DNA from 3 places in the Pseudarthrobacter sp. TE9888 genome. Region 3 is predicted to be linked to each of the others. Evidence: predicted binding sites of a transcription regulator. Region 3 holds the regulator's gene; each other region holds the start of a gene.
What was found. Region 3 encodes LexA, which represses DNA repair genes until DNA is damaged. Its sites were predicted from a motif close to TCGAACANNTGTTCGA; they were not measured.

Region 1 (10,164 bases), 1.5 Mb from region 3:
GGAAGGCAGCACCGAAGGCTTTGGAGGCGGACGCGTCGTCATCAGCCAGCTGCAGGGCTTCCCGGCGCAGCGCCTGCGCGCGGGTCCGTATCTCCGCCGGCTCCCCGCCGTCGTCCTCCCCACCGCTGTAGCCGGCCACTATCGACGTCAGTGATGCTGCCACCGCCAGCATCAGGCCGGTCCCCGCGCCTCCGCCCGGTGAGCCCGTTGACTCCGCCAGCGCGCGTGTCCACTCCTCGACGGTGGATTCCTGGGTTGTTGCTTCAGCCTTTTCCATGCCATGAATGGTGCCCATAAATATGGCGGCCTAAACGGACACCTGCCAGGACGCCCAGACTGGCCCAGTTTTCGAGGCCCCGGCGGCGGATGCCCGCGGCGTTGCCGCTGACGCCGCCCCAAAAGTGGGCCACCGTGACACCCACCCGCCGGCAGGCGCATGTAGTCTCGGCAGGGTGCAGCGGCATAGATACCAGTACGGCCAGGATCCCAGCCTGTGGGGCGAGCTTTTCCTGCCGGAACTTCTGGCCGGCGGGATACACCGGGGCGTTGTGGTGGTGATCCACGGCGGCTACTGGCGTTCCACGTACGGCGCCGAACTGGGGGAGCCGCTGGCCATGGACCTCGCGGAACACGGCATGGTCGCCTGGAACCTGGAGTACCGCCGTGCCGGGAACGGCGGAGGCTGGCCGGAGACCTTTCGGGACATCCTCGCGGGCATCGACAAGCTTACGGCGCTCGCAGGGCCGCACTCGCTGGACCTGGGCAAGGTGGTGGCGCTGGGACATTCGGCCGGCGGCCACCTGGCGGTGTGGGCGGCAGGCAGGGACCGGCTGGATGGGCTGGGGCCGGAGGCCCGCCAACTTGAGAACACGAACGACGGCGTCCGCCTCACCGGGGTGGTCAGCCAGTCCGGCGTGCTGAACCTGGCCGACGCCGAAAGGCTGGGCCTCAGCAACGGCGCCGTGGGCAACCTGCTGGGCGGACCGTCGTCGGACTTCCCCGGGCGCCACCGCGTGGCCGACCCCATGGCAGCGCTGCCGCTGGACGTTCCGGTCTACGCCGTCCACGCGACGGAAGACGATGATGTGCCCCTGGGCATGTCCACAACCTACGTGGAGGCCAGCCGTTCCGCAGCCGTCCCGGCGCGGCTGGTCACGGTGCCGGGCGACCACTTCGCGCTCATCGATCCCGCCGCGGAGGCCTATGTGACGTGCCGGGAACTGGTTGGAAAGCTGCTCGGCTGACACGAACTGCTGACGGCGGCCGCTTTCTGGCAGAGTATGACCATGCTCACAGTGATCGGCGAAGGCCTTGTTGACGTTGTCCAGCGCGCTTCCGGAATCGAGGCCCACGTGGGCGGAAGCCCCCTGAATGTCGCGGTGGGCCTGGCCCGGCTGGACCACCCGGTGCAGTTCATTGGCCGTTACGGCCGGGACGCGTACGGCGACTCGGTGGCGGCGCACCTGCGCGCCAGCTCCGTCATGCTGCCGGTGGCCCCGGACGAGCTGCCCACCAGCGTGGCCACCGCACTGATTGACGACGACGGCGCCGCCACCTACACCTTTGACCTCGCCTGGGAGCTGCCGCACCTGGCAGACCGGCTTGGCTTCATGCTGCAGGGAACCACCCTGCTGCACACCGGCTCCATTGCCACCATGCTGGCGCCCGGGGCCACCGACGTGCTGGCCGCCGTCGAATACGCCCACCCGTCCGCCACCATCAGTTTCGATCCCAACTGCCGGCCCAGCATCATCACGGACGTGGACTTTGCCCGGCGCCAGGCCGAAAAGTTCGTCACGTTGTCCGACGTGGTCAAGGCCTCGGACGAGGACCTGGCCTGGCTTTACCCGGGACAGGACGTGCTGGATTCGGCCCGCAAGTGGCTGGCACTCGGCGGGGAGGAAGGCCCGGCGATGGTGGTGGTCACCCGCGGTGCTGACGGGCCGTGGGGTGTGTGCCGGGCCGGCGAAGCCGCCATTCCCGCCCCACAGGTGGAGGTGGCGGATACCGTGGGGGCCGGGGATTCTTTCATGGCGGCCCTGCTGTCCGGCCTGGTGGACCGGGAGCTGGACGGCGCCCAGAACCGGCAGGACCTGCGCGACCTTCCCGTCGAGGGACTCTCCGAACTCCTGGCACACGCCGCCCGCGCGGCCGCCGTCACGGTGTCCCGCCCGGGCGCCAACCCGCCGACCCGGGAGGAGCTCCACGGGGCAGAAGGGGAAGGGGCTTAGTGGGGCGCTAGAGCTGCGGGACGCAGGGGCCGCTGCCCAGCAGGGCCAGCCCGGCGCGGTCACCGGCAGCGAAGTCCCGGACGCCCATGTTTTCGGCATACATCAGTTGGGCCGGATCGTTGACGTGGTCCAGGCCCAGCACGTGTCCGAGCTCGTGCATGATGATGGCGCGGACCTCGGCGGCGCCGTCCGGCCTGCCGGCGATGATCCCGGCAAGGTCGGGGGCATCAAGGCGCACCTGCCCTGCTTCGAGGACCAGCGGCTGGCCGGGGACCTCCACGTAGGCGCTCCCGCCGAGGCCGGCGACGTTCCCTGCAAGGCCGGGGGTCTCAACAGGCGTTGACCAGGCAATGAGAAGCGGCACCCACCGCTTTCCGTAGCGGTCCGGCTGGAACGCCGACCGGTCATCTGACGGCGCTTCCGTCGTCGGTCCGTCATCGACAAACTGGAGCCCGGAGGCCTGGGAGACTGCTGCCACAGCCTCCCGGATCAGGACGTCGCCACCAGGCAGCGCGTTGTCCGGACGGACAACATAATGGACCGGGCGGCACGGGTCGTACGCAATGACCGGCTGGCTTGCCCTCGGCGACTCCTGCAGCACAAAGGCGGTGGAGCCTGTGCTGGCCGGCGGCGTGCCCAAGGGCGCGGAAGCGGCTTCATATCCCGGCGGCGGCATTTTCGCCCCCGGCAGGTACGGGGCCACGGCAGGAAGGACCAAGCGGTCGAAGAGCGCCGGTGAAAAGTACAAGCAGGCAACCAGGGCGATCCCCAGGACCGTCCGCACCCGGATGGACCGCCTGGACCAGCTCCGCGTCCCGGGCCGTCCCCGGAACTTCTTCCGGCGCCGTTGAGAGGGGGTGGGGGCCCGCCAGGGTGAAGCAGCCTCCGCCCTGCCGTACGCTTCGTCGATGGCCCATTGCGGGATGCGTCCGCTGGGGGAACGCCGGACGTTTGGCGGGGCGTAGCCGTCCGGCCCGTCCTGTTGCGAATCCCTGCCATTTCCGTAACCGTGCACCGGCATCCCCCTAGTCCCGGCCGCCTGCCGCCGGCCAACCCTCCCAGCCTAAAGGCGGGTTGCCCGGTCCTGCCGCGGGAAAGGCGCAGGATTCAAGCAAGAAAGATGGCCGCGCCGCTCCCGGGCCGAAGCCCACCCGACGGCCCCATCGATTGCTCCGTAGATGCCGTTATGGGGGCTCAAAAGGGCGTTGACGGAGCAATCGATGCGCTTTTACTCCTGCCCGAGCCCGGCGGCGGAGGTCTTCACGGTGGAGACACTGTTGAGGGCCCGCAGGTCGAAGATCCCGTTGATGTCGGCCTGCTTGGTGGTGCCAGCGGTGACGCCGTCGGCCAGGAGCTTCTGGTAGGTGCCGGCGAGCGGGTCCACCGTGAACACAATGTTCTTCAACGAGCGGTCAATGACGTCCGCCGTCAGTTCGGCGCCGGCGGCTTCCTTGAGGGCTGAATTGATCACGGTGGCCTTGTCGGAGGCTGACGCGCTGTTCAGCCACTCGACCGATTTCGCGTGGCCCTTCAGGAGCGCCTTCACGGTGTCGGGATGGTCGGCGGCGAACTGCCGGTTCACGATCAGGATGGTGGTGGGGAATTCGCCGGGCTTGCCGGACAGCGAACCATCCCACAGGTCCTTTTCATCCACCAGCACCCTGGCTCCGGCGTTCAGCACCAGCCGTGACGCCCACGGCTCAGGCAGCCACGCGCCGTCGAGCTTTCCGTCCTGGAACAGCTTGAGGGTCTGGGCGTTCTCCGTGGGGTTGATGGCCACGTCACCGCTGCCGTCCACGTTTGTTTTGTATCCCTGGGATGAAAGCCACGCGCGCAGGGCCACGTCCTGGGTTCCGCCGAGCTGCGGGGAGGCGAGGGTCTTGCCCTTGAGGCCGGCGGCGGAGGTGATGTCCGGCTTGACCACCAGTTGCGCTCCACCGGCGGCGGCGCCGGCGATGATGTTGACCGACTGGCCCTGGCTCTTCACGAAGGAATTGATCGCCGGGTTGGGTCCGATGTAGGTGGCATCGATGGCGCCGGCATTCAGGGCCTCGATGGCTGCGGGACCGGCGTTGAACACCTGGGTGCTGAGCTTGGTGCCGCCGAGCTCATCCTTGATGAAGCCTTTGCTGACACCCACGAGGGCCGGCGCGTGGGTGACGTTCCCAAAGTAGCCAAGCTTCAGCTCGGCCGCTGGGTTGCCGGCAGGCGCGCCCTCCTGCGTGGCCGCAGGGGCGCCGCTGTTAACCGAGGAAGCGACGGCGGCACCCCCGCCGATGAGGGCCAGGACGGCTGCCGCGATTCCGATTTTTAGGCCACGCGGGCGGGCGTATTTAGCGGGCTGCCCGGCAACGATCCGGGTTGAACCTTGCTGCGTCTGCGGATTCTTGTCCTGCGGGTTGGCCATGGGAACTCCTCTGCTGGGGGCGGATGCTGAGACGAGATTACGGACGGCCCGGCGGCCCCACAATCAATCCCGTAGCGGGCGTTCACGGGACGACGCGAACGCTCAACGCGGCGTCGCAGAGGGTCAAGAAACGTCCCGGAACGTCTTATCCGCGGCCCCGCGGATGCCAGGTAATAAGACACGTTCCTATTTCCATTTGATAGGCCGTTTCCAGTTGGCACTTCCTGAAATATGGTGATAACCATCACGTCACGTGGGCGTGAATAACAGATGTGGCATGGGGGCCCGGAGCGAGAGGCAGGGGTGGATTCCTTACGGCCGGCTTTTTGTGCAGCGCCGGTTTGAACAATCAGCAATTCGAACAAAAAACAATGTAGGAGATTCTCATGTTGCTTTGGATCGCTATTATCATCGCCGTTCTCTGGCTCCTCGGACTGCTCGCAAATATTGGCGGGGGCCTGATTCACATCCTGTTGGTGATCGCCGTGGTGGTGCTGATCTTCCACTTCATCCAAAACAGGTCCCGGGCCTAGCGCCAACAGGTTTCCGCCGCCCGCCCTCCGGCCGGCGGCGGAAACCGGGGCCTCAGGCCGCCTTGACCACGGGGAGTTCGTCCCAATGCGTGGTGTACCGGGGCGAGCGCATGCCCCGTTTCATGGTCCAGTCCAGGCCGGATTTGATGCCGGCGTGTCCCAGCCCTATTGAGCCGCGCCCGAAGCGATGGCTCACATTCTCCAGCAGGGGGCCGATGCCGCGTTCCTCGTGCCGGTTCTCGAACGGCGCCAGCGGTGGCTGGTTGCCCGTGGGCCGAAGGTCGGTGAGCATCAGGCCCGCCTTGGCGTACTTCAATCCTTCTTTGATGTTTGGCAGCAGCGCGTGCGCGGCCCGGGTGAGCAGCAGCGGGTCCGCGGTGGGCATGGGCAGCGGGACGCAGACGGACGGATAAGCCTGCTCGTTGTCCCGGAAGGGCGAAGTGGCAGCGAAGGCTGTCAGGACCTTGGCCTGCAGCCCGTGCTTGGACAGCCTGGCACTGGCCTGCTGCCCGTAAACGCTGAACACCTCCCGAAGTCCGGCGGCTGTTGTTACCGGAGTGGCAAAGGAGCGGGAAAAAATCAGCTGGTCCCGGCCGATGCGCTCTTCCTCCATGGGGATACAGGGCGTGCCCCGCAGTTCCAGGACGGTGCGCATCAGCACCACCGAGAACTTGTCCCTGATCACGACTGGATCCGCGCCGACCAGGTCCTGGACCGTGAAGATTCCCAGCACGTTGAGCCGTTTGGTGAGCCGGCCGGCAATGCCCCAGATCTCGTCCACAGGCAACCGGGCCATTAGCAGTTCCCGGACGTCAGCCGGTACCGCCTCCCAGAGGCAGACACCGCCGAAAGCGGGATTGTTCTTGGCCCACTTGTTGCAGAGCTTGGCCAGGGTCTTGGTGGGGGCGATGCCCACGCAGACCGGCACCCCGACATGCCGCCGCACCGCCTCTTTCATCCGGCGGCCCAGCACCAGGAGGTCGTCCGGGCTGCCCTTTACGCCCAGGAAGGCCTCGTCGATGCTGTAGACCTCCAGCCACGCCGAGTACCTGCCCAGCAGCTCCATGACCCGTGAGCTGATGTCGCCATACAGCTCATAGTTGCTGGACTTAGCCACCAGGCCCCACTCCTTGGCCCTCGGCGCAAGCTTGAACCACGGCTCGCCCGTGGCGATGCCAAGGGCCTTCGCCTCGGGGGAGCGGGTCACCGCGCAACCGTCGTTGTTGGACAGCACCACCAGCGGGCGGCCTTCCAGCGAGGGGTCGAAGGCGCGTTCGGCGGAGGCATAGAAGCAGTTGACGTCCACGTGCGCGATCTGGGGCAGCTGCCGCATGGGGACCGGCTTAGGCACTGCGCTCCCTAGACATGATGCAGGCACCTGGTGGCCACGCCCCAGATGGTGAGCTCGGACAGTGCGGGTACGCGGATGTCCGGGTACTTTCGGTTCTCCGCCTGCAGCGCCACGCCGGTGCCGGTGATGCGCAGGCGTTTGACCGTCAGTTCCCCGTCCAGCACCGCGATCACCACGGACCCGTCCTTGGGTTCAAGGGCGCGGTTGACGATCAGCTCGTCGCCGTCGCTGATGCCTGCTCCTTCCATGGAATCCCCGGTCACCCGCACCACGAAGGTGCTGGTGATGTCCTTGATCAGGTGCGCATTGAGGTCGATCCGTCCGTCGAAATAGTCCTGGGCGGGCGACGGGAAGCCAGCTGCGACCGCCACGGGCGAGATCAGCACCGAAAACAATGAGGCGCCCGCATCTACCACGCGGGGACCGATAATAACGCCCACAACACACCTTTATTCGAATATATGTTCGATAGGTTCAGTGTAGCCCCGGCGACTGACATCGGGCACCCAGGCGGAGGCGCCTGAACCAGGGCGGGCGCCTCCAGCCTTGGGCCGCTGCGCGGACGACGCCGGCCCAACCCCCACGTAGACTTGCAGGATGCGGTTGGTGGCAAGCGATATTGACGGAACGATCCTCGGACACGATGGAAAAATCAGCGACCGCACCATCAGGGCCTTCCACGCCTGCCGCGACGCCGGCGTCGAACTGGTGTTTGTGACCGGCCGCCCGCCCCGCTGGCTGCACCCGCTCGAAGAGCAGTTGGGCCACACCGGCCGCGTGATCTGCTCCAACGGTGCCGTGGTCTGGGACCTCGAGGCGGACCGCCTGGTCTCCGCGCGCACCCTGGCCATCGACACCGTCCTGGAAGCCCGCCGCATCATCAAGGCACTCCGCCCGGCTGCGCTGTTTGCCGCCGAAACGCTCGCCGGCTTCCATCTGGAACCGGGCTTCATCGAAAACGAATCCAGCGAACTCCTCGCCGAGTTCACCCCCGCCCCGCTGCGGGACACGCTCACGGACGAGGACGCCGTAGTCAAATTCCTCGCCATCGTCCGCGAGGGCACCCCGGACGACTTCCTCGCCGAGGTGGCGCCCGCCGTCGAACACCTGGCCGCCACCACCCACTCATCACCGGGCGTTGCCATGCTGGAACTGTCCCTGCCCGGCGTGAACAAGGCCGTCACCCTCGCTGAATACGCGGGCGCACTGGGCATCGACGCCGCCGACGTCGTGGCCTTCGGCGACATGCCCAACGACATTGAGATGCTCCGCTGGGCCGGCCACGGCTACGCGATGGCCAGCGGCCATCCGGATGCCATCCGGGCTGCGGGGCAGCAGGCGCCGCATTTTGACGACGACGGCGTCGCCCAGGTTCTGGAGGCGCGGCTCGCCGCGCTGGGCGTCCAGTTCTCCTGACCCTGCCGTGCGGGTCCGGCACCCCCAACTTCACAGCTTGCGCTCACTTGGCGTTTACCTTCCCGCCGTAGCGTGAAGCGTGGAGAGCAGGCACCCTCCCGCCGGCTCGATAAGGGGGCAACCATGGCAAGAAACGTCAGGCAGCACGCGGCCGACGCGCCGCTGCGCAAAGCAACGCCCGCTCCGCACTGGAAGCAGCTGCGCCAGGGGGACCGGGTCCGGGTCCAGTTCGCGCCCGGGTTTGAGGCGGGCGGCGTGGTGGACACCATTACGGCGGACCACACCGCGGTCTGGGTCCACCTGGACGCCGGCCGCGGGCGCACCCTGCTGCACTGCGGCGATGGCGTGGACATCGTTCCCTGCGGCGAGACCGGCTGCCTGGACTGACGGCGGGTTCCACCCGCGGACGCTGGCGGTAGGCTCGCAGTGTGAGCCTGCCTTTCTTTGAGCACCCTGACGACGCCGGGCGGCAGCTTCCCATCGGGATGGCCCACCGGGGATTCTCGGCTGAGGGCCTGGAAAACTCCATGGCCGCATTCCGGGCCGGCGTCGAGCTCGGTTTCCAGTACCTCGAAACGGACGTGCACACCACCGCGGACGGCGTGCTGCTGCTGTTCCATGACGAAACCCTGGACCGCGTCACGGACGGCAGGGGCAGGGTGGCTGAACTGCCCGCTACGGAGGTGGCAAAAGCCCGGATCAACGGCCGGGAACCCATCCCCACGTTCGACGAACTGGTTGCCCAGCTTCCCGACGCGCGCCTGAACCTGGACGTGAAGGACTGGCGCTCAGTCCACAGCACTGCTGCCGCGATCGAGCGGCACCAGGTACATCACCGCGTGCTGGTCACCAGTTTCTCGGACCGGCGGCGGCGGGCTGTACTCAAGCTGCTCAGCCGCCCGGTGGCCTCGTCGGCCGGGGTAGCCTCCAACGCCTTGTTCACGCTGCTGGGACCCATCCTTCCCCGGCCGGTATTCCACCGGCTGATGCGCAGGGTCCTCAGGGACGTGCATGCCCTGCAGGTGCCCGTCCGCTACGGGCGGGTTCCCGTTGTCACTCCTGGCTTCATCCAGCGCGCGCATGACCTGGACCTGGTGGTGCACGTGTGGACCATCAACGATGCGGGCGCAATGCACCGCCTCCTCCAGCTGGGCGTGGACGGCATCGTCACGGACCGGGCGGACCTGCTCCGCGACGTGCTGCGCACCCGCGGCCTGTGGCCCACCAGCCCGGGGGGCGATGGCACCCCGGCTGCCGCCGGCTAGGCCAGGTCCTCTTCGGTGGGCGCCGTGGCGTCCCCAGCCAGGCCGTCGTCGTCCGCTGCCCTGTCCTGCTCCCGGTCACTGTGCGTAGCGCTGCCGCCTGCCTCCTCGGCGTCCCCGCCCAGCGGGCTGCTGGAGACCGGGTCCGGGGAGGCTGCCGTATTGGGGCCGGGCGCCTTCTGCTTCTCCGCCTCCATCGCATTTGAGCCTTCGCTCAGCGATGAGTGGACTTCCACGTCATCGTTCGGGTCTGCCGGGTCGGGCACATCCGTCTTCTCCGTCGGTTTGGATGTCCCGGCCAGGTCCTCCATGGCGTTTTCTGCTGCCTTGCCGATGCTGTCGCCGATTCCCATGTGACTGCTCCTTCCGACATTGCGTGCCGCCCGCCCCCGCGGCGTTCCGGCCCTACTCCTCCAGAATTATCAGCATGCTTACAATTAGTCCAGTGCTGGGGAAACGAACCGCAGCCGGAGAGGAAGGAAAGCAATGAGCACTTACCATCCGGAAAATGACCCCGCCAACCCCGACCGTCCGGGCAAGGACCAGGAGGGCGCCGCCCAGCCCGGCCTGGCGGAGGAGCGCAGCAGGGAATCTGCCGGCTCACCGAACCCGGACCCGCTGGAAGGCAATGTCACCGGCCTGGAGCCTGGCGGGGGAGTCCCGCCGGGGGAGACGCCGCCGGCGGAGGGCCAGATGAGCAGGGACCAGGGACACTCCGAATAGCGCCTGGACGGTCGGTGGGGCGGCGGGCGCAAAGCGCGCCGCCCCACCGCCTGCCCTGACGTTGTTTCAGGAAGACTCTGCGCGCCGGCGGACGGCTCGTGGTTCCGGCTGGCCCGCCAGCTGCCGCTCCAGTCCGTCCACGTCGAGGCGTGTATTCCAGCTGGCCCAGTCCTTGGGCCGCACCGAGGGCCGGCCCAGCAGGTACCCCTGGCCGGCGCTGATGCCCAGCTCGGTGAGGACC
Region 2 (10,164 bases), 1.7 Mb from region 3:
TCCGCGGGTGCCAGGTGGGAGATGCCCTCCACGGTCACCGCAGTCGCGGTGCCGCCCGCTGCGGTGATACCCGCTGCCACTTCCTCGGCCATGGCGGGCGTGGCCACACCGTCCAGGGCGCCGGCGATCACCTGGGTGGGGACGGTGATGCTGCCCAGCTCTTCCCGGACGTCGAAGGCGGCCAGCGCTTCGCAGCAGAAGGCGTAGCTGAAGCGGTCGGCGTCGCGCAGGGCGTGCAGGAGCCTGCTGCTGAACTCGGGTTCCCGGTCCATGAAGCCCGGCGCGAACCAACGCTGGGCGGACCCCTGGATCATCACGGGCGTGCCCTGCGTACGGACGGTTTCCGCGCGCTCGAGCCAGCCTTCGGGGGTGCCGATCTTGGCGCCGCTGTTCTGTACGGAGAGGCTCTTCAGCCGTTCACCGTGCTTGATGCCCAGCTGCAGGCCCACCGCGCCGCCCAGGGAAACCCCGGCGTAGTGGAAGTTTTCGCCGGGGGCGATGGAGTCCACTAGGTCCACCACGGCGTCAGCGAGCGCGGCGACGTCGAACCCTTCGCCGGCGGCTGGCGACACCCCGTGGCCGGGGAGGTCCCAGGCCACTACGTCGTAATCATTGCCGAGCAGGGACGCCACCCTGTTCCACAAGATCGTGGAGGTGCCCAGGGACGGGCCTGCCACGATCAGTGGGTGGTCGCCCAGGGGACGTTGGGGGGACAGCAGCGCTGCCTTCAAGGCTGGCTTAGCCACGGGAAGCTCCATTCGCGTCGGTGGTGGTGGAATCAAATTCGGGGTAGGCGGCAAGGATGCGGCGGGTGATCTCCGCCGATTGGCCCAGGTAGCTGGCGGGGTCCAGGAGTTCCTCCAGCCGGGCGTCCGGGACGACGGCGGCGGGGACGGCTTCGCGGAACAGCCTGCGGTACGTTCCGGCTTGCTCCGAAGGAGGTGCTTCGAGGGTCCGGTCCACCACCTGTTGCAGCTGCTGCTTGCCGGTGCGCCCGTCCTGCTCCGCAAGCAGCGGAGCCACGGCGGCGGTGACGCCTTCGGCCAGCAGCAGCGGGCCGGACAGGTCGAGGTTGCGGCGCATGCCGTCCGGGAACACCCGGAGCCCTTCGGCGAGTTCCCGTAGGTGTCCTGCTGCGCCGAGGGCCAGCGCCAGCAGCTGGCGGAGGGCCGGCCATTCGGAGTGCCAGGCGCCGTCCGGGCGTTCGTCGTTGAAGTTGGCGGCGGCCACATGCAGCTGGGCGGCAAACTGCGGTGCCTGGAGGGCGGCGCTGCGCACCAGGACGGACAGCACCGGGTTCTGTTTCTGCGGCATGGCCGAGGAAACGCCGCGCCCGGCCGCCCGCGGCTCGGCGACTTCAGCCACCTCGGGCCGGCTCAGGAACAGGACATCGGCGGCGATCTTTCCGAAGGCGTCCAGCGTGGAAGCCAGCGCATGGCCCAGGGACGTGATGGCCAGGCGGTTGGTGTGCCAGGGAGCAGCGGCCGGGGCGAGGCCCAGCTGGGCCGCCAGGGCGTCGGCCAGGGTGAACGGCGTGGCGTCGGAGCCAGCCGTCAGCACGGTTCCGGCAGCGAGTGTGCCCGCCGCTCCGCCGAACTGGACCGGGAATTCAAGGTTTTCCAGTTGGCGCCCTGCGGCAGCCACGCCCTGGAACCACTGCGCGGCCCGCAGCCCAAACGTATACGGAAGCGAATGCTGCGTCAGGCTCCTGCCGACGCACAGCGTGTCCGCATGCTGCCCGGCAAGGTGTGCCAGCGCGGCCGTGGTGCCTTTCAGGTCCGCCAGCACCGCGTGGACGGTGTTGCGGGCCAGCAGCATCAGGGCAGTGTCCAGCACGTCCTGGCTGGTCAGGGAGGTGTGCACGGCCTTTGCGGCACCAATTCCGGCGGCATCGAGCGCCGCTACGTTCTTCCGGAGGTCCGCCAGCAGCGGGATCACCGGGTTGCCGCCGCCTTGGGCGCGCAGCGCGATACCGGCCAGGTCGTAGCGTCCCGCCTCGGCGGCGGAGGCGACGACGGCGGCCGCACCGGCCGGTGCCAGCCCGGCCCGTTGCAGCACGGCGGCCCAGCCGGCTTCGACGGCGAGGATGGCCGCCAGCACTGCCCGGTCCCCCGTCAGCGCCGCCACCAACGGCGACGCTGAGACGGGGGTGAGCAGGCCGGCGTCGGCCTCTTCCGCGAGGGCGCGCAAGTCTCCCAAAGCGGCGGCGTGGGTCACTGGAAGTCCAGGAAGACCGTCTCGCCCTCACCCTGGAGGCGGATGTCCCAGGCGAGGCCGCCGTCAGGGTCGCGGCGGGCGATGAGCGTCTCCCGGCGCTCCGGCTCCAGCGAGCCCAGCAGCGGGTCATTGGCCAGCGCCTCAGTGTCCTCCGGCAGGTAGATGCGGGTGAACAGCCGGTTGGTCAGGCCGCGGGCGAAAAGGGCCACCGAAATGAACGGTGCCGCGCCCGGCTTGGTGGGGCCGGGGTTGACGGTGGTGAAGGTGAAGACGCCGGAGTTGCCCACGGCGCCGCGGCCCCAGCCGGTGAAGGTGTAGCCGTCGCGGACCAGGGAACCGGTGCGCTGGACAACCTTGCCGTCCGCGTCCGGCTGCCAGATTTCCAGGATGGCGTCCGGGATGGTGTGGCCGGCGCCGTCGTACACGGTGCCCTGCAGGCGGATGGAGCCAGGGAAGCCGGGAGGCAGGAGTTCGTTGTCCTTCTCGAACGGGAGCGCGTAGCCGTAGAAGGGGCCCACGGTCTGGCCGGGGGTGGGTACCAGTTTGGTCATCTTTCCTACTCCTCGTCGCCTTCGGCGCCGAGCGCCTCGTTTTCGGTCCAGGTGCGCTTCGGGCCAGTCAGGACGATGTCCCAGTTGTAGCCCAGGGCCCATTCGGGCTCGGTGATGCTGTGGTCATACGTGGCCACCAGCCGGTCGCGGGCGTCCTGGTCCACGATGGTCTGGTAGATCGGGTCCAGCGGGAACAGCTGGTCGCCGGGGAAGTACATCTGGGTGATGATGCGCTGGGTGAACTCGGTGCCGAACAGCGAGAAGTGGATGTGCGCCGGCCGCCACGCGTTCAGGTGGTTCTTCCACGGGTACGCCCCGGGCTTGATGGTGATGAACCGGTAAGAGCCGTCCGGGCCGGTGATGCAGCGGCCAATGCCCGTGAAGTTGGGGTCGATGGGTGCGGGGTGCTGGTCACGCTTGTGGATGTAGCGGCCGGAGGAGTTGGCCTGCCAGATTTCCACGAGCTGGCCCGCCACCGGGCGGCCGTCGCCATCCAGGACCTTGCCGGAGACGATGATGCGCTCGCCCAGGGGCTCGCCGTTGTGCTGGATGGTGAGGTCCGATTCCAGGGCGTGCACGTCCTGGTGCCCGAAGGCCGGCGAGTACAGCTCGATGGTTTCCGGGTCCGCGTGCTGCAGGCTCTTGGTGGGGTGGCGCAGGATGCTGCTGCGGTACGGCGGGTAGTCCAGCCGGGGCTGGATCTCCGGCTGGCCGCCGTCCTTGAGCGCGCGGCGGTAGGCCTCGCCGATGGCGTTGATCTCTGCGCTGAGGTCCGCCTGCGACTCGATGGCCTTGTCCAGGGGCTGGTGGGCAGCCTTCGGTTCGGCCGGGGGCACGAGCTCCTCCGACTCCAGCTCGGCGTTGATGTCTTCCTTCACGGCTGGCTCCTTTCTGATCTGTTGGGTTTGTTGCGTCTGGGTGGTGCGGGTTTAAGTGGTGCGGTGCAGCGATTCGTACTGGACCGCGTGCCGTACCGGGGCGTTCGGGGCGCCGTAGCCGTCGTAGCCGCCGCGGCGTTCGACCATTTCGAAGAACACGCTGCCCACGGTCGCGGTGTAGAAGTGCAGGAACTCGCCGTCGGCATCCCGGTCGAAGAGCAGGTTGAGCTCCTGCAGGGTGGCCAGGAATCCGGGTTCCAGGTCGAACCGGGCATCCAGGTCCTCGTAGTAGTTGGCCGGGATCTGCAGGAATTCCAGGCCGCGCTCCCGGGCGGCCCGGGCGGTGGCCACGAGGTCCTCCACGGCGAAGGCGATGTGTTCCTGGTAGGTCTTGCGGGCCTCGTGCCGGGCCTGCTGGATCGGGGCGAGGTTCAGGACCAGCCGCACCGCGCCGTCGGAGGTCTGCATGACCTGCGAGCGCACCAGCCCGCTGGGGCTGGGAACCTCGGCGAATGGCTGCGGCTCCAGGGCCAGGGCGCTGGTGTAGAAGAGGACGGCTTCATCGAAGTGCTGCCAGGGCTGGGCCAGGTTGACGTGGTCGATGACCGCCGTGGTTCCGGCCGAAGGGTGTTCCAGCCCTTCGCCGAATTCGTGCGTCCAGGCCGCGGTGCCGTCCGGGCTGCCCTGGCAGAGGAAGATCTCGGTGGAGTCCGGCGCGGCGATGCCCTGGAACACTTCCTCGTCCGCCTGGACCTTGCGGGCCACCACGGGGGCCTTAAGCTGCTGGGCGCGGGCTGAGGCGATCACGGGGGAATCGACGTCGAATCCGAGCGCCGCGATGGCCGGCTCAGCGTGCTGCGCGGCCTGTTCGTTGATGATGACCCGGGCCTGCCCCATGGTCCACAGCTGGACGTCCTTGGTACGGTGGCGGCCTTCGAACTGGAAACCGAGCTGGCCCAGGAGCTTCTCCAGCTGGGCGGTATCGTCCGCTTTGACCTCGGCGAAGTTGAAGCCGGCGGGTTCGTTGACCTTGGGCAGCGTGGCAAGTTCCATGGGATAGCGACGGCGGAGCGCGGCTGCGGTGCCGGGTGCGGCTTCGGTGCCGGCGAGCCATTTGGCACTTTGCTCCTCCAGCCAGATCAGGGACCGCATGGCATCCACCGCGGTGCGCTCGACGTCCGACTGGCGGAAGACGTCGTTGAACACCTCGAGCGAAACCGGCCCGGTGTAGCCGGCGCGGACCACGTGGCCCATGAACTTGGCCAGCTCGAACTGTCCCTCGCCCGGGAACACCCGGTAGTGGCGGCTCCAGGACAGGACGTCCATGGAGAGCTTGGGGGCGTCCGCCACCTGGACGAAGAAGATCTTGTCGGCGTTGATGTCCTCGATCGGGGCAGTGTCCCAGTCGCGGGAGAGGATGTGGAAAGAGTCCAGGCAGGTGCCCAGGTTGGGGTGGTCCACCATCTCCACCAGGCGGTAGGCATGCTCGTAGTCGTTGACGTACTTGCCCCATGCCAGGGCTTCGTAGGCGACTTTGACGCCGTGGTCCCCCGCCAGGTTTGCCAGCTGCGCCAGCTGTTCGGCGCGGACGCCGTCATCGTCGATGGTGGCGGTGGCCACGTTGGAGCAGACCAGGATGGTGTCCATGCCCAGGCGCGCCATGAGCTTGAACTTGGCCTCCGCGCGCCGGAGGTTGGCCTTGAGCAGGTCCGGGGTGACGCCGTCGAAATCGCGGAAGGGCTGGTACAGGTCCAGGCCGAGGCCCAGGTCCGCTGCCATCCTGCGTACGTCCTCGGGGCTCAGCGGTGAGGTGACCAGGTCCTGCTCGAAGATCTCAATCCCGTCAAAGCCGGCGATGGCGCAGGCCTGCATCTTTTCCTTCAGGGTGCCGGACAGGCACACGGTGGCGATTCCGGTGCGCATCAGGCGGCCACCGCCTCGGCGGCCACAAGCTCCAGGAAGTGGGAGCGCATGCGTTCCGGGTCAGCGTCCAGCCCGGTGAAGATCCGGAAGGCGTCGGCTGCCTGGCCCACCGCCATCCGGCCGCCGTCCAGGACCTCGCAGCCCTTGGCGCGGGCGCCGCGGACCAGTTCGGTGTCGATGGGGCGGTAGACGATGTCCGCCACCCAGTGCCGGGGCTCCAGCAAATCCATATCCAGCGGGACGCCCGGGTGGGCTGCCATGCCTACCGGCGTGCAGTGCACCAGGCCGTCGGCCACGCGCATCAGCTGCGGCAGCTCCGTCGTCGTGCGTGCCGTCACGGTGCTGTCCGGGAAGAAGCCTGCCAGTTCGGCGGCCCGCGCCGCGGCGCGCTGCGGATCCATGTCCACCAGGTCAAGGGATTGCACACCTGCGCTGAGGAGGGCGTAGGCGACGGCGGAGCCGGCACCTCCTGCGCCGAGCTGGACCACGCGGTCCAGCCGCGCGCCGGGCAGGCCGGATGCCAGGGCGGCAGCAAAGCCGGAGAAGTCCGTGTTGTGGCCGATGAAGCGGCCGTCCCGGATGACCACGGTGTTCACGGCACCGAGCCGCCGCGCGTCCGGGCTGACCTCGTCCAGGTGCTGCAGGACCAGCTGCTTGCAGGGATGGGTGATGTTCAGGCCGTTGAAGCCCAGGGTGCGGGCACTGTCCAGGATGGCGCCCACCGATTCCCCGGTCAGCCCCAGTTCCAGCAGGTCGATGGGCCGGTACAGGTAGCGCAGGCCCTGCACGTCACCTTCCCGTTCGTGCATGGGCGGCGTGAGCGATGGCGTGACGCCGTCACCAACCAGTCCCACCAGGTAGGACTCAGTTCGAATGCTCATGCGTGCAGCTCCTTTGGTACGGCACCGGGCAGGCGCGGACTCAGGCCGCGCTGCGGGGTGATAGGGATTACAGTACAACAGATGTTCACTTATCGCACTTATGTTCTTTATACGAACAAACGGGTGGCGAGAAGTGGGCGTGCGCCGAGCGCGCTATCGCTGCGGCAGCCGGGCCGCCAGCTCGGCGGCAGCCTCCTGCAGCAGGGGAACATGGGCGATCAGGTCCGCCAGGTCCAGCCGGAAGACGGGAACCGCCGTTGCCAGTGACGCGAAGGCGTGACCCTGGCTGTTGAGCAGCGGCACGGCAACCGCCCGCATGCCGGCCTCATTCTCTTCATCCATGACGGCGTACCCCTGCCGACGCACCTGGGCAATCTCGGCCCGGAACGCCTCCCGGTCCGTGATGGACTTCCCGGTCAGCGGCTCAAGCGGCAACTCTGCGAGGAGCTTTTCGCGCTCCGCATCCTCGGCGAATGCCACCAGGGCCTTTCCGACGGCGGTGGTGGACAGGGATCCCAGGTGGCCGGGGTCGCTGGTCACCCGGAAAATCTGCGGGCCGTCCACCTTGCTGACAGTGAGATGGTGGAGGCCGTCGCGGACGCTGAGGATGGTTGCTTCACCGGTTTCGGCAGTCACCCTGCGCAATACCGGCATGGCCGTGCCGGCGAAACCGTGGTGGTTGGAAACGCGCTGGCCCAGCTGGAAGATCCGGAGGCCGAGGTGGTACCGGCGGCCATCCGGCTCGTAGTCCACGAATCCATCGCGCGCCAGTGATCCGAGCAGGCGGTAGGTGGTGCTGAACGGCAGTTCCGCCCGGCGGGATATTTCGGCGGCACTTGCACCGCGAGGCTCCTCCCCCAGCAGCACCAGCAGCCCCAGGGCTTTGCCCACCATGTCCGTGCGGTCCGCCGCCTTCCTGGCGCCCGCCCTAGTTCCACCCTCGGGCTCTTCGGCCAGCGCGGCTGGGTCCGGCTGAACGTCGTCGTTCATTGTGGCTTGGTTCACACTCATGCTTCGATATTGCCACAATGTGAGAGCTATTTCTAGATGGTGATTATTTTCTTGACAGGTGACTGTCCTCACAGTCATAGTTTCTGTATCGCACAAGTAGCTCCCACCATGTGGCTACCCCTGCCGGGTCTTTCTACCGGACTCCAGCCGCATCCCCGCCCGCACCAAGGCAACGGCGGCTGCGACCCCAGATCCATCCGCGACAATGTCGTCACACCAAAGGAACACCATGAGCCAGACACTTCCGTCCGCCGGGGAGGGCGCCCTCACCCACGCCGGGACGCCCAAGAGGGCCGCCGTCGCCAGCTTCCTGGGCAGCGCCGTCGAATACTATGACTTCTTCATCTTCGGCTCCGCCGCAGCACTGATTTTCCCCACGGTCTTCTTCCCCAACGCCGATGCCAACGCATCCATCATGTCCTTCGCGACCTTCGGGTTCGCCTACGTGGCACGTCCCATCGGCGCGATCATCCTGGGCCACTTCGGCGACCGCGTGGGACGCCGGAAGGTCCTGATGTTCACCCTGCTGCTCATGGGTGCCTCCACCTTCGTCATCGGCTGCCTGCCCGACTTCCACACCGTTGGCTGGTGGGCTCCGGCGCTGCTGGTGCTGGCCCGCCTCTGCCAGGGCCTCTCCGCGGCAGGCGAGCAGGCAGGCGCGTCCTCCATGACCCTGGAGCACGCCCCGGACAACCGCCGCTCCTTCTTCACCTCCTGGACCCTCACCGGCACCCAGGGCGGCCAGATCCTCGCGGCCCTGGTGTTCATCCCCGTCCTGGCACTGCCGGATGAGATCAAGTACGGCATCGGGTGGCGAATCCCGTTTTGGCTCAGCGCCGTTGTGGTTATTGTTGCGTTCCTGATCCGCCGCACCCTGCACGAGCCGCCCGCGTTCGAGGAAGCCCGGAAGAACGCCGAGATCGCCAAGCTTCCCGTGGCGGACCTGCTCAAGGGCCACTGGCGCGACGTCCTCCGCGTTATCTGCTGCGCCTTCATCGCCGCCGTCTCCACCGTGTTCGGCACCCTCGCCATCAGCTACGCCAAGACCGTTGCCGGCGTGGACGGCACCACCACCCTCTGGCTGGTCGTGGCCGCCAATATCGTGGCCCTGGGCACGCAGCCGCTCTTCGGAATGCTGGCGGACAGGATCGGCCGCAAGCCCGTCTTCATCTACGGTGCCCTGGCCAGCGCCATCCTGACCCCCGTGTTCCTGCTCAGCCTGGAATCCGGCAGCGTCGCGCTGATGTTCCTTGCCGCCATCGGCTACTTCTCCGGCGGCTATGCAGCAGCAAACGCCGTCTGGCCGTCCTTCTACGCCGAGATGTTCAGCACCAAGGTCCGCTTTTCCGGCCTGGCCATCGGCACCCAGCTGGGCTTCCTGATGGCAGGGTTCGCCCCGGCAATCGTCGCCGCCATGGGCGGCATCAAGCCCGGCGGCTGGGTCCAGATCAGCATCTTCACCGCCATCATCTGCGCCGTCGCAGCCGTATCCGCCCTGACGGCAAAGGAATCCTTCCGGACACCCACCAAGCTGCTCGGCCTGAAGTAGGCCGTCCGCCGCGCACAGACTGGCCCGGTTTTCAGGCCGGAGAGCCCGCCATTCCCCCAAATGGCGGGCTCTCCCCCGTTAAAACCGGGCCCGTCTGTGCGGGCACACCGCTGCGGCTACCGGCCGGTCTCCAGCACCGAGGCGAGGTCGAAGTTCACCGGCTCCTCCAGCTGCGCATAAGTGCAGGATTCCGGGTCCCGGTCCGGCCGCCAGCGGTTGAACTGGGCGGTGTGGCGGAACCGGTCGCCCTCCATGTGGTCGTAGCGGACCTCCACCACCAGTTCGGGCCGCAGGGGCACGAAGGACAGGTCCTTCCCGGCACTCCAGCGGCTGCCCTCGGCATTGCGCGGCGTCCGTTCGCCCTCCTCCTGCTTAGCCCAGGCCCAGGGGTGGTTGTCGAAGTCCGTCACCAACGGCTGCAGCTCCTGGAACAGCTCCTGCCGGCGCTTCATGGGGAAGGCACCAATCACTCCCACGCTGGCCAGGCCGCTGTCGTCCTTGTAGAGCCCCAGCAGCAGTGAGCCGATGGCGTCCGGGCCGCTCTTGTGCAGGCGATAGCCGGCCACCACGCAGTCCGCAGTCCGCTCATGTTTGACCTTGAACATCACCCGCTTGTCCGGCTCGTACCGGCCGTTCAGCCGCTTGGCCACGATGCCGTCCAGCCCGGCCCCCTCGAACTGCTCGAACCACTGCGCGGCGGTGTCCTTGTCCGTGGTGGCGGCGGTGAGGTGGACAGGCGCCTTGCTGCCGGCGAGCGCCTTCTCCAGCGCGGCCCGACGCTCCGCAAAGGGCCGCCCGGTGTAGTCGTCGCCGCCCAGGGCCAGGAGGTCGAAGGCCACAAAGCTTGCTGGGGTCTGTTCCGACAGCATCTTCACCCGGCTGGCGGCGGGGTGGATGCGCTGCTGCAGGGTATCGAAATCCAGCCGGTCCCCCGACGCCCCCACCAGGATGATCTCGCCGTCCACCACGCAGCGCGGGGGCAGGTTTTCCTTAAGCGCGGCCACCAGTTCCGGGAAGTAGCGGGTCATGGGTTTTTCGTTGCGGCTGCCGATTTCCAGGTCATCGCCGTCACGGAAAATGATGGACCGGAAGCCATCCCATTTGGGTTCGTAGCTGAGGTCTCCGCTGCCGGGGATGCCGTCGATGCCGCTGAC
Region 3 (10,164 bases):
GTGACCCGGAGGTGGCCGGGGATGCCCACGTCGCGGATGAGCACGCCGGCGTCAAGGAGTTCCTGCCAGACCTGGTGCGGGTTTTCCAGGCCGCCGAAGAACACGTAGTTGGAGTCCGACGCTGCGGGCTTGAGTCCCATCCTGGTCAGCTCGGCTACGATGCGGTCCCGCTGCTTCTTGATGTCCTGGACGTCGGCCATCAGCGCTTCGCGGTGTTCGAGGGCCGCAAGGGCGGTGGCCTGGGTGATGGCGGACAGGTGGTACGGCAGGCGGACCAGCCGCAGGGCATCGGCGACCTCGGGGGCGGCGGCCATGTAGCCGAGCCGTGCCCCGGCCAGGGCGAAGGCCTTGCTCATGGTGCGGGAGACGATCAGCCGTTCACGGCCGGGCAGCAGGGTCAGTGCGCTCGGCGTTCCGTCGTGTGCGAACTCGTGGTAAGCCTCATCGACGATCACGATGGCCTGGCTGTCCGCGCCGGCGTCATAGACGGCTTCCACGACGTCCAGCCCAAGTCCGGTCCCGGTGGGATTGTTGGGCGAGCACAGGAATACGATGTTCGGCTGGAGTTCCTTGACCTGGCGGGCTGCGGACTCAGCGCTGAGGTCGTAGCCTTCCGCGCGTTCCCCGGTGATGTACTGCGTGTCCGTTCCACTGGCCAGCAGTGGGTACATGGAGTACGTGGGCGGGAAGCCTAGGGCTGTGCGCCCTGGACCGCCGAAAGCCTGGAGGATCTGTTGCAGGACCTCGTTGGAACCGTTGGCTGCCCATAGGTTGGTTTCGTCGAGCCCATGCCCGAGGTATTCCGCCAGGGCCTTCCGGAGCGCTGTGAACTCGCGGTCCGGGTAGCGGTTGAGGCCCGCGGCGGCTTCCGTAACGGCGGCGCTGATGGCGGCCCGCACATCGGCAGGAACACCATGGGTGTTTTCGTTGACGTTCAGCAGGATGGGGACGTCCAACTGGGGAGCCCCATAGGGAGTCAGTCCACGAAGGTTGCTGCGGAGGGGAAGCCGGTTCAGACGTTCTAGCTGCTGGTTCACCTGAACAGTTTAGTTGCCGCGGCAACCGCCGGAAAATGTGACGGTTCCTGTTCGCTCCCGGCACGGCCAGGAGCGAGGCGGTGCCTGCAGCGCACCACACGGATCTCCGTGGCAGCCACTCAGTGCGTGGGAACGAACAGCTGCTGGCCTGGAAGGACGGTGCCGGCCTCAAGGTTGTTGAGCTGGACGATGTCCGCCACGACGTCGCGGGCGTCCCGGCCCGGCGCGACGGCACCGGCAATGGCCCACAACGACTGCCCGGGCTGCACCGTCACCGTAACGGTGGGTGTCACCGCGAGGTCCGCGGCCGAATCCGAGGCCTTGGCCGGGGAATGGAAGAACCCGGAAAGTGACAGCAGGAGAACAGCCAGGACTACAAGCGGAACCCCGATCAGGACGATCCTCCCCCGGCGGGTCAGCCGCAGGGGTGCAGAAGAAGGTGAAACCTGGTGAAGAGATAAAGCTGACATGAACTAAGCCCTCCTGGACTTGCCGTGCTGCCCGGGTGTCCGCCCGGCAACGCCCTTGCCGTTCCATTCCGCCGCCGCGCACATCTTCCGGCTGCGTATTCGAAGGAGGCATCTGCTGGTTAGAACACATATTCGAACTTTGCTGGTTAAGTTTTAGCACCTATCAACGAACATTGTCGAGACTCGCTAGAACAAATGTTTGAAAAAGCACTATGGCTGGCCTAGTTTTGGAACCAAGAACAACCACTCCTGAAGTTGAACAGCAGGGTCTGACAATGACAGTGGGAGTCCTTCCACCGGCACCGCGGAACAGCGTCCGGCGGAAGTTCCGGCGGCAAGCGAAAGGCAATGGCGAAAATGGCAGCAGCAGCCGCCGGGGGCAGGACCGCCCCGCAATCCAAGAGGACCAACAAGGGGTTGACGCCCCGGCAGAAGAAGATCCTCGAGACCATCCAGCGCTCCGTTAATGACAACGGATACCCGCCGTCCATGCGCGAGATCGGCGACACGGTCGGCCTTGCCAGCCTGTCAAGCGTGACCCATCAGCTCTCGCAGCTGGAAAAGCTGGGCTACCTCCGGCGCGACCCCAAACGGCCACGTGCCATGGAAGTGTTGATGCCGCTCACCCTGGACGGCGGGGGCAAAGGCGGGGCCACGTCTCCTGCCCCCCAGGCCGCCGGAGGCAGCGCCACAGTTACAGAGCTGCCCACGGCGCTGGATACGGCCATGGTTCCGCTGGTGGGCCGGATTGCCGCCGGCGGCCCCATCCTTGCCGAACAGCTCGTCGAAGATGTCATGCCGCTGCCCCGCCAGCTGGTGGGCCAGGGCGAGCTCTTCATGCTGAAGGTGGCCGGCGATTCCATGGTGGATGCCGCCATTTGCGACGGCGACTGGGTGGTGGTGCGGCGCCAGGCCGACGCTGCCAACGGGGACATCGTCGCTGCACTCCTGGATGATGAGGCGACCGTCAAGACCTTCCGCCAGCGCGATGGCCACACGTGGCTGCTGCCGCAGAATACCCAATACGAACCCATCCTGGGGGACCATGCCACCATCATGGGCAAGGTCGTCTCAGTCCTGCGTTCGCTTTAGCCTGTGGACGCCTGCGCGGCACCCGCGCAGGCGATGTCCGGCGGTCCTCAGGACGCGTCGGCGCCCAGCCTGGTAAGGGCTGCCAGCGCCTTGGTTCGGTCAGTAGTGGCCCAGAACGGGGGCAGGGCGCCGCGCAGGAATCCCGCATAGCGTTCTGTGGCCAACCGCGAGTCCAGGACTGCCACCACGCCTTTGTCCCCGGTTGACCTGATCAGGCGGCCGGCCCCCTGGGCGAGGCGGATGGCAGCGTGGGTGGCGGAAACAGACATGAATCCGTTCCCCCCTGCCTGCGCCACGGCACGTGAACGCGCCGTCATGAGGGGGTCGTCCGGCCGCGGGAACGGGATGCGGTCAATCACTACCAGCCGGCAGGATCCACCGGGAACGTCGACGCCCTGCCACAGGGACATGGTTCCGAAGAGGCAGGTGTCCGGTTCGTCCGCGAATTGTTTGACCAGGGCGGTCATGGTCGACTCCCCCTGGCAGAGGACAGTCATGTCGAGTTTCGGGCGGAGGGCATCGGCGGCTTCTTCGGCCGCCCGCCGCGAGGAGAACAGGCAGAGCGCTCCCCCGTTGGAGGCTTTGATGAGCGCTTCGAGTTCGGCCAGGGCCTCCGGGGAAACGCCCCGGCCAGGCTTGGGCAGGTGGCCGGCAACGTAAAGGATGCCCTGCCTGGGGTAGTCGAAGGGCGAGCCAACATCCACGCCCGTCCAGCTGGGCGCGCCGTCGCCAATCAGGCCCAGGCCTCCCGCGGCCGGTTCGAAGGCGGAACCGATCGCCAGGGTGGCAGAGGTCAGCACCACGGTGTGGTCTGCGAAGAGCCCCTCCCGCAGCCTGCCGGCGACGGACAGCGGCGCAATGTTGATCAGGACCGGTGCGCTGTCATCGGGCTGCGAATAGCCTTGGCCGGGATCGAAGGTGCTGGCGCGGGAGAACCACACCACTTCCCGGTTTTCCCGGGCAGCGATCAGCCGCTCGCACAGTTCCAGGATGAGCATCAGCCGGGAACGCGCCAGCTGCCGGCCGCCGTCGGCCGTGGTATTGCTGTCCCCTTTGGAATCGGACAACGCAGCCCTGCACGCTTCACGCAGCTGGTCCACGCAGTCAAGCTGTTCATCGTTCAGCCCGTTGGGGAGCAGTCCGTTGGGCGCGGCCGCGATGGCCATTTCGAGGTTGGCAGCTGCGGCGTTGAGGGCATCAACGGTGATGGCGGTATGTTTCCGTGCGCCGGAAGCGGCAGCGTGGACCATGGCCACGGACAGCTGCCCGGACACGGCTCCCGTCACCCGGTCCTGCAGTTCGTGCGCTTCGTCCACCACCACGACGTCGTATTCAGGCAGGACTGCCAGGCCCTCGAACGCGCTGACGGCCAGCATCGCGTGGTTGGTCACCACCACGTCGGCCTCGGCGGCGTCCTGCCTGGCGAGTTCGCTGAAGCATTCGGCAGCCATGGGACATTTTTGGGCCCCCAGGCATTCCATCGAGGTGACCGACACCTGCCGCCATGCACGGTCGGTCACTCCAGGCAGCAGTTCGTCACGGTCGCCGGTGGCCGTTTTCTCCGCCCATTCGCGGAGCCGCACCACTTCCTTGCCCAGTTGCGACGACGGGCCGCCCACCGAGGCCGCGAAGTGCGGAACACTGGTGTCCTCCCCCAGGGAGAACAGCTGCCCCTCCGACGGTTCCTCGGACGGGAACCCGCCTTCAAGCTTGTGGCGGCACACATAGTTGGACCTGCCCTTGACCAGGGCAACCTTGACCGGCCGGTCCAGCGCCGGCGTGATGTTCTTCAGGAGCCGGGGCAGGTCCCTGCCCACAATCTGGGTCTGGAGCGCCAGGGTCGCCGTGGAAACCAGCGCAGGCTTGTTGCTCTCCAGGGCGTGGGCGATCAGCGGTACCAGGTAGGCCAGCGATTTGCCGGTACCGGTACCGGCCTGGACCAACAGGTGGTTGCCGGTTTCGATCGCCCTGGCCACCTGGCGGGCCATTTCGTGTTGTCCGGTGCGGCTTTGTCCGCCCATGCCGGCGACGGCGCGGTCGAGCAGTTCGATAACGAACTGCTCGCCCGCCGTCTGCGCAGCTTCGCCGGCTGCGACGTCAGTCATTGACGACGAATTGTTCCAGTTCGGACGCGAGGCCCTCCCGCACCATCACCGCAGCCCTGGTACCGGCCTCGATGTGGTCCAGGCTAAGGATCTCGGCGTCGGACTCATGAAGCTTGCTGATCAGGTCCCCGCGCTCGTAAGGGATGAGCAGCTCCATCTTGACCGACGGCCGGGGAATGGAGTCGCTGATGGCCTTCAGCAGTTCCGGGATGCCCTCCCCAGTCCTGGCCGAAACCACGACGTGCCGAGGCTCGCGCTGCTTCAGCCGCTCCACCACAAAGGGGTCCGCCGCATCGGCCTTGTTCAGGACGATGATCTCCGGCACCTTGCGCGCGTCGACTTCGCTGAAGACCTTCCGGACCGCGGCGATCTGCCCTTCCGGATCGGGATGCGACACGTCCACCACATGCAGGATCAGGTCCGAGTCCGCCACCTCCTCGAGGGTGGAGCGGAAGGCTTCCACCAGCTGGGTGGGCAGCGAACGGACGAACCCGACGGTGTCCGCCAGCGTGTACCCCAGGCCGTCAGCGGTCTCAGCCTTGCGGACCGTGGGATCAAGGGTGGCGAACAGCGCATTCTCCACGAGGACCCCAGCGTCGGTGAGCCGGTTGAGCAGCGAGGACTTGCCGGCGTTGGTGTAGCCGGCAATCGCCACGGAGGGTACTTCATTGCGGCGGCGGTTGGCCCGCTTGGTCTCGCGTGCCGGCTTCATGGCGGCGATTTCGCGCCGCAGCTTGGCCATGCGCGTCCGGATCCGGCGCCGGTCGAGTTCGATCTTGGTCTCACCGGGGCCACGGGACCCCATGCCCGCGGCGGCACCGCCCACCTGGCCACCGGCCTGGCGGGACATCGACTCACCCCAGCCGCGCAGGCGGGGAAGCAGGTATTCCAGCTGCGCCAGTTCCACCTGCGCCTTGCCTTCGCGGCTCTTGGCGTGCTGGGCGAAGATGTCCAGGATCAGCGCTGTTCGATCGATGACCTTGACCTTGACGATGTCTTCCAGGCCACGGCGCTGGGAAGGTGCCAGTTCGGCATCCACCACCACGGTGTCCGCGCCGGTGGCCGTGACGATGTCCTTGAGTTCCTGCGCCTTGCCGGAACCCAGGAACGTCCCGGGGTCCGGCTTGTCGCGGCGCTGCACCAGTCCGTCGAGGACTTCCGAGCCCGCCGTCTCGGCCAGGGCCGCCAGCTCCCGCAGTGAGTTTTCGGCGTCGGCCAGCGTCCCCTCGGACCAAAGCCCGGCCAGGACCACGCGTTCCAGGCGCAGCTGCCGGTATTCAACCTCTGTGACGTCCTCAAGCTCGGTGGACAGACCTGCCCTGCGGCGCAGGGCGCGCCGTTCCTCGAGGTCCTGCTGGTCGCCGTCGTACGTTGAATGTTCTTCGTCGAGCCGGGAAATGGCTTGCGCCTTGCCAAGCACGGCTTTTCCGCTGCCGCCTTCACCGCCGGACGTGCCGGCATTTTTGGCGGGAACGTCCTTGGCGAGGATCCGGTCGATGACAGCCTGGATCTCCTGCGGACTCATGTCCTGGGCGGCTGGATCGGAACCGGTATTGGGCTGGCTGGTCATGGTCTCCTTTGAAGATTCGGCAGTTCCAGAATAGTGCTGATTGGCTCGAAGTTCATAAGTATTCGCGCTGGGCTGACGGCCTGCGGTCATTCAGTTCTCCTGGTTGTTTCGCCGCCGGCTGCGATGCGGGGGCTCGAAGGCCGCATCAGGACGGCGGCAGGGCTGGAAGACCGGACCAAGGCAGGAAGTGCAGCAACGGGCTGTCTTTCGAGTTTTGTCCGGCGGCCGGCTCAGACGGAACGGTCTGGCCGGTGCGCAAAGCGGAAGGCATGGGAACCTGCATCGCTGCGGGACGCACTGTCGCTGGAGGACAGGCTGCGGACGGGCATGGCCCGTGCCGGCTACTCGAAGATCAGGAACATGCCATCCAGCCTAGCAGAGGGCCTTCAGGCCGGTTTCCCATTACGCTGCAGGGGGAACTACTCTGGCCAGTTATGGAGTCCGCACACTATTTCAGCACGTCCCCTGCCGGCCCCTTTACCCGGAAGCCTTTGACGGTGGAATTGGCCGGGGAGACGCGACGGCTCCAGACCTCCACGGGCATCTTCAGCCCGGACGGAATCGACAAGGGCACCGCGGTGCTCCTCGCCGAAGTTCCGGCCCCGAATCCCCAGGGCAACCTCCTGGATATCGGGTGCGGCTGGGGTCCGGTGGCGCTCACAATGGCGCTGCTGGCCCCCGAATCAAGGGTCTACGCGGTGGACGTCAACGAACGCTGCATCGCCCTGACCAACGAGAACGCCGCCGCACTGGGACTGGCCAACGTGGTCGCCAGCACCCCCGGCGCCGTGGATCCGGAGATCCGCTTCGACACCATCTGGTCCAACCCGCCCATCAGGATTGGCAAGGACGAACTGCACGCCCTGCTCAAACTCTGGCTGCCGCGCCTCGCAGAGGGCGGGACGGCGTGGCTGGTGGTGCAGAAGAACCTTGGCTCTGACTCGCTTCAGCGCTGGCTGGCCGCCGAACTGGACAGCTCCTTCAGCGTGACCCGCGAGTCGACGTCGAAGTCCTTCCGCATCCTGAAGGTCAGGAAAGCGTCCCACTTGCCACAATGACGGCGGGGCCGCTGAGCTCCACATGCTCGTGGCCGCCAGGGCCGGCGAAGAACTTTACGCCCACCACTCCGCCCGGAACGTGGACCTGCCAGGCGTCCGGGGCTTCCGCCCCGGCCCAGTGCCTGATGGCGACGGCGGCAGCACAGGCTCCCGTCCCGCAGGACTGGGTCTCCCCCACGCCACGCTCGTGCACCCGCATCGTTACGGACCCGACGCCGTCATGGACCAGCGGTTCTGCCGGCACCACGAATTCCACGTTGGTCCCGTTCGCGGGTACCGGGTCGACCTTCGGGGCGGTGAAGAGCCGGGTGCCGGTGAGCTCCGAGAGTTCGGCGAGGGCCACCACCGTGTGCGGGTTGCCCATGCTCACGGACAGGGCCGGCCGGGCAACCTCCAGCCCGTCGGCGGTGACCAGGGAATCCATGGCCTTGGCGCTGGCTTCACCGGGGAAGATGAACTCCCAGGGTCCCATGTCCACCGCATAGCCGTCTCCGGTGCGGACCACCGTCTTGACGCCGCCCCGGGTGCCGATGGTGAGCGATCCGCCGTCGGGCAGGTCGATCAGGCCCTCGGTCCGCAGGAAGTGGACGAAGACCCTGACGCCGTTGCCGCACATCTCGGACAGGGAGCCGTCCGCGTTGCGGTAGTCCATGAACCATTCCGCGTCCGGGGCACCGGCCAGCAATTCCCGGCCCTCGGGCAGGAAGCGCGACGGGACCGCCCTGATCAGGCCGTCGGCGCCGATCCCGAGGTGCCGGTCGCACAGCGCCGCAGCCTGGTCCGCGCGGATCATGTGTGTCCCCTCGGGGTCGGCCACCAGGACGAAATCGTTGCCGGTGCCGTGCCCCTTGGAAAAGGGGAGCCCGCTCAGTGTGCGCAGGGCAGGTCCGGTGGTTTCTGCGGGGGTAGCATTCATGATTCCAAGCGTAGCGGCGGAGGCTCCCCCGCCTGAAACCGCTGCTACCGGGCCAGCTCCACGGCCTTGCCCAGGAGCTCCGGATCCTGCCAGTCGAGCCAGGCGATGCGCGGATCGGCACGGAACCAGGTCAGCTGGCGCCGGGCGAACTGCCGGGTGGCCACGATGGTTTCCTCCGCGGCGGCCTCGACGGTGGACCCGCCATCGAGGACGCGCAGGAACTGGGAATAGCCCAGGGCACGGGAAGCGGTTTTGCCGCGCCGCAGGCCGCTGGCGTCGAGCATCCGGACTTCGTCCAGCAGGCCGTCCTCCACCATCCGGTGCACCCGTGCGGCCAACCTGTCCCGCAGGACCTCGCGGTCCACGCTGAGGCCCAGCTGAATGGCGGGCTGGTGGTACTCCCGCCGGGGCATGAAGGAGCTGAAGGGCCGACCGGTAAGTTCGTGCACCTCGAGGGCACGGATGATGCGCCGGGCATCGGAGACGCGGGCGGCGGATGCGGGATCCACAGTCCGAAGCCTGGCCAGGAGTGCTTCGGTACCGAGCTCGGCATGCTCCGCCTCGAGGCGGGCACGCAGCGCTGGGTCGGTCCCCGGGAACTCCAGGACGTCCAGCGCTGCCCGGACGTACAGACCGGAGCCCCCGGCCAGGATGGCGCGTTTGCCCCGCTGATGGATGTCGTCGATGGTTTCGCGTGCCTGGGCCTGGAAGTCGGAAACGCTGGCTTCCTGCGTGACGTCCAGGGTGTCCAGGAGGTGGTGCGGCACTCCCCTGCGCTCGGCCATGGTGATTTTGGCCGTGCCGATGTCCATGCCGCGGTAGAACTGCATGGCGTCGGCGTTGATGACCTCGCCGTCCAGGGCGAGGGCAAGGTTGACGGCGAGGTCGGACTTGCCTGAGCCGGTGGGACCGACGACGGCGACGACGGGCGGGGCAGCCACCTGTCAGCGGGTGCGCAGCGGCAGGGCGGGCATGCCGAGCGAGACGCCCTTGCGTTCCCCTGGCGAGGCCGGAGATGGCGCCCCGCAGGAGTCGGCCTGGGACCTGTCCCAGGCGTCCCCTGCCCGTGACCGGCGCAGGCTGTAGTCCTCAAGGGTGGGGTCGGACACCAGGTGGAAGGCGGCGGCTTCGGTAATGGTGACGGTGACGAGGTCCCCGGGCCTGGGGGCGGGCGCACCCTCTGGCACCGAGAAGTGGACCAGCCGCTGGTCCTGCGACCGGCCGGAGAGCCGGTGGGTTTCCTCCGATTTCCGCCCCGACTGGGCCGTGACCATGACTTCGAGTCGTCGGCCAAGCTGCTTCCGGTTTTCTTCCGCGGCGATGCGGTCCTGGAGGGCGGTGAGCCGTTCGAAGCGTTCCTGGACCACGGCCTTGGGGAGCTGGTCTGGCAGGTCGGCCGCCGGCGTGCCGGGACGCTTTGAATACTGGAAAGTGAAGGCGGTGGCGAAGCGGGACTTTTCCACCACGTCCAGGGTTGCCTGGAAGTCCTCTTCGGTTTCACCGGGGAAGCCGACGATGATGTCGGTGGAGATGGCGGCGTGCGGGATCCTTTCGCGGACCTTGTCCAGGATTCCCAGGAACTTGGTTGACCGGTAGGAACGCTTCATGGCCCGGAGGATGCTGTCCGACCCGGACTGCAGCGGCATGTGCAGCTGCGGCATCACGTTGGGAGTTTCTGCCATGGCGTCAATGACGTCATCGGTGAAGGCGGCCGGGTGCGGGCTGGTGAAGCGGACGCGTTCCAGTCCCTCGATCTCGCCGCAGGCACGCAGGAGTTTGGAGAATGCCTGCCGGTCCCCGAACTCGACGCCATAGGAGTTGACGTTCTGGCCGAGCAGGGTGACTTCGATGGCGCCGTCGTCCACGAGTGCCTGGATCTCCGCGAGGATCTCTCCGGGCCGGCGGTCCTTTTCCTT

Region 1: the regulator LexA is predicted to act here: its motif matches at 6,976-6,991, upstream of ACZ9J7_RS07905 (LexA family protein).
Region 2: the regulator LexA is predicted to act here: its motif matches at 6,524-6,539, upstream of ACZ9J7_RS06660 (shikimate dehydrogenase).

The regions. Positions count from the first base shown of each region.
Region 1 is NZ_JBWBRD010000002.1:1,564,135-1,574,298, forward strand. Features, by position in the region: gene ACZ9J7_RS07870 (cyclodeaminase/cyclohydrolase family protein) at 1-277, opposite strand, end outside; gene ACZ9J7_RS07875 (alpha/beta hydrolase) at 453-1,244, shown strand; gene ACZ9J7_RS07880 (carbohydrate kinase family protein) at 1,281-2,231, shown strand; gene ACZ9J7_RS07885 (matrixin family metalloprotease) at 2,239-3,252, opposite strand; gene ACZ9J7_RS07890 (ABC transporter substrate-binding protein) at 3,460-4,638, opposite strand; gene ACZ9J7_RS07895 (lmo0937 family membrane protein) at 5,025-5,171, shown strand; gene ACZ9J7_RS07900 (Y-family DNA polymerase) at 5,224-6,504, opposite strand; gene ACZ9J7_RS07905 (LexA family protein) at 6,531-6,962, opposite strand; gene ACZ9J7_RS07910 (HAD family hydrolase) at 7,120-7,938, shown strand; gene ACZ9J7_RS07915 (hypothetical protein) at 8,062-8,325, shown strand; gene ACZ9J7_RS07920 (glycerophosphodiester phosphodiesterase family protein) at 8,367-9,203, shown strand; gene ACZ9J7_RS07925 (hypothetical protein) at 9,200-9,553, opposite strand; gene ACZ9J7_RS07930 (DUF6480 family protein) at 9,687-9,923, shown strand; gene ACZ9J7_RS07935 (EAL domain-containing protein) at 9,990-10,164, opposite strand, start outside.
Region 2 is NZ_JBWBRD010000002.1:1,301,276-1,311,439, forward strand. Features, by position in the region: gene ACZ9J7_RS06635 (alpha/beta fold hydrolase) at 1-746, opposite strand, end outside; gene ACZ9J7_RS06640 (lyase family protein) at 739-2,217, opposite strand; gene pcaG (protocatechuate 3,4-dioxygenase subunit alpha) at 2,214-2,768, opposite strand; gene pcaH (protocatechuate 3,4-dioxygenase subunit beta) at 2,774-3,646, opposite strand; gene ACZ9J7_RS06655 (bifunctional sugar phosphate isomerase/epimerase/4-hydroxyphenylpyruvate dioxygenase family protein) at 3,698-5,569, opposite strand; gene ACZ9J7_RS06660 (shikimate dehydrogenase) at 5,569-6,450, opposite strand; gene ACZ9J7_RS06665 (IclR family transcriptional regulator) at 6,604-7,461, opposite strand; gene ACZ9J7_RS06670 (MFS transporter) at 7,691-9,010, shown strand; gene ACZ9J7_RS06675 (ATP-dependent DNA ligase) at 9,127-10,164, opposite strand, start outside.
Region 3 is NZ_JBWBRD010000002.1:3,020,523-3,030,686, reverse strand. Features, by position in the region: gene ACZ9J7_RS14595 (histidinol-phosphate transaminase) at 1-1,037, opposite strand, end outside; gene ACZ9J7_RS14590 (LysM peptidoglycan-binding domain-containing protein) at 1,157-1,507, opposite strand; gene lexA (transcriptional repressor LexA) at 1,865-2,599, shown strand; gene ACZ9J7_RS14580 (ATP-dependent DNA helicase) at 2,647-4,704, opposite strand; gene hflX (GTPase HflX) at 4,697-6,274, opposite strand; gene ACZ9J7_RS14570 (class I SAM-dependent methyltransferase) at 6,709-7,332, shown strand; gene dapF (diaminopimelate epimerase) at 7,304-8,248, opposite strand; gene miaA (tRNA (adenosine(37)-N6)-dimethylallyltransferase MiaA) at 8,293-9,189, opposite strand; gene miaB (tRNA (N6-isopentenyl adenosine(37)-C2)-methylthiotransferase MiaB) at 9,193-10,164, opposite strand, start outside.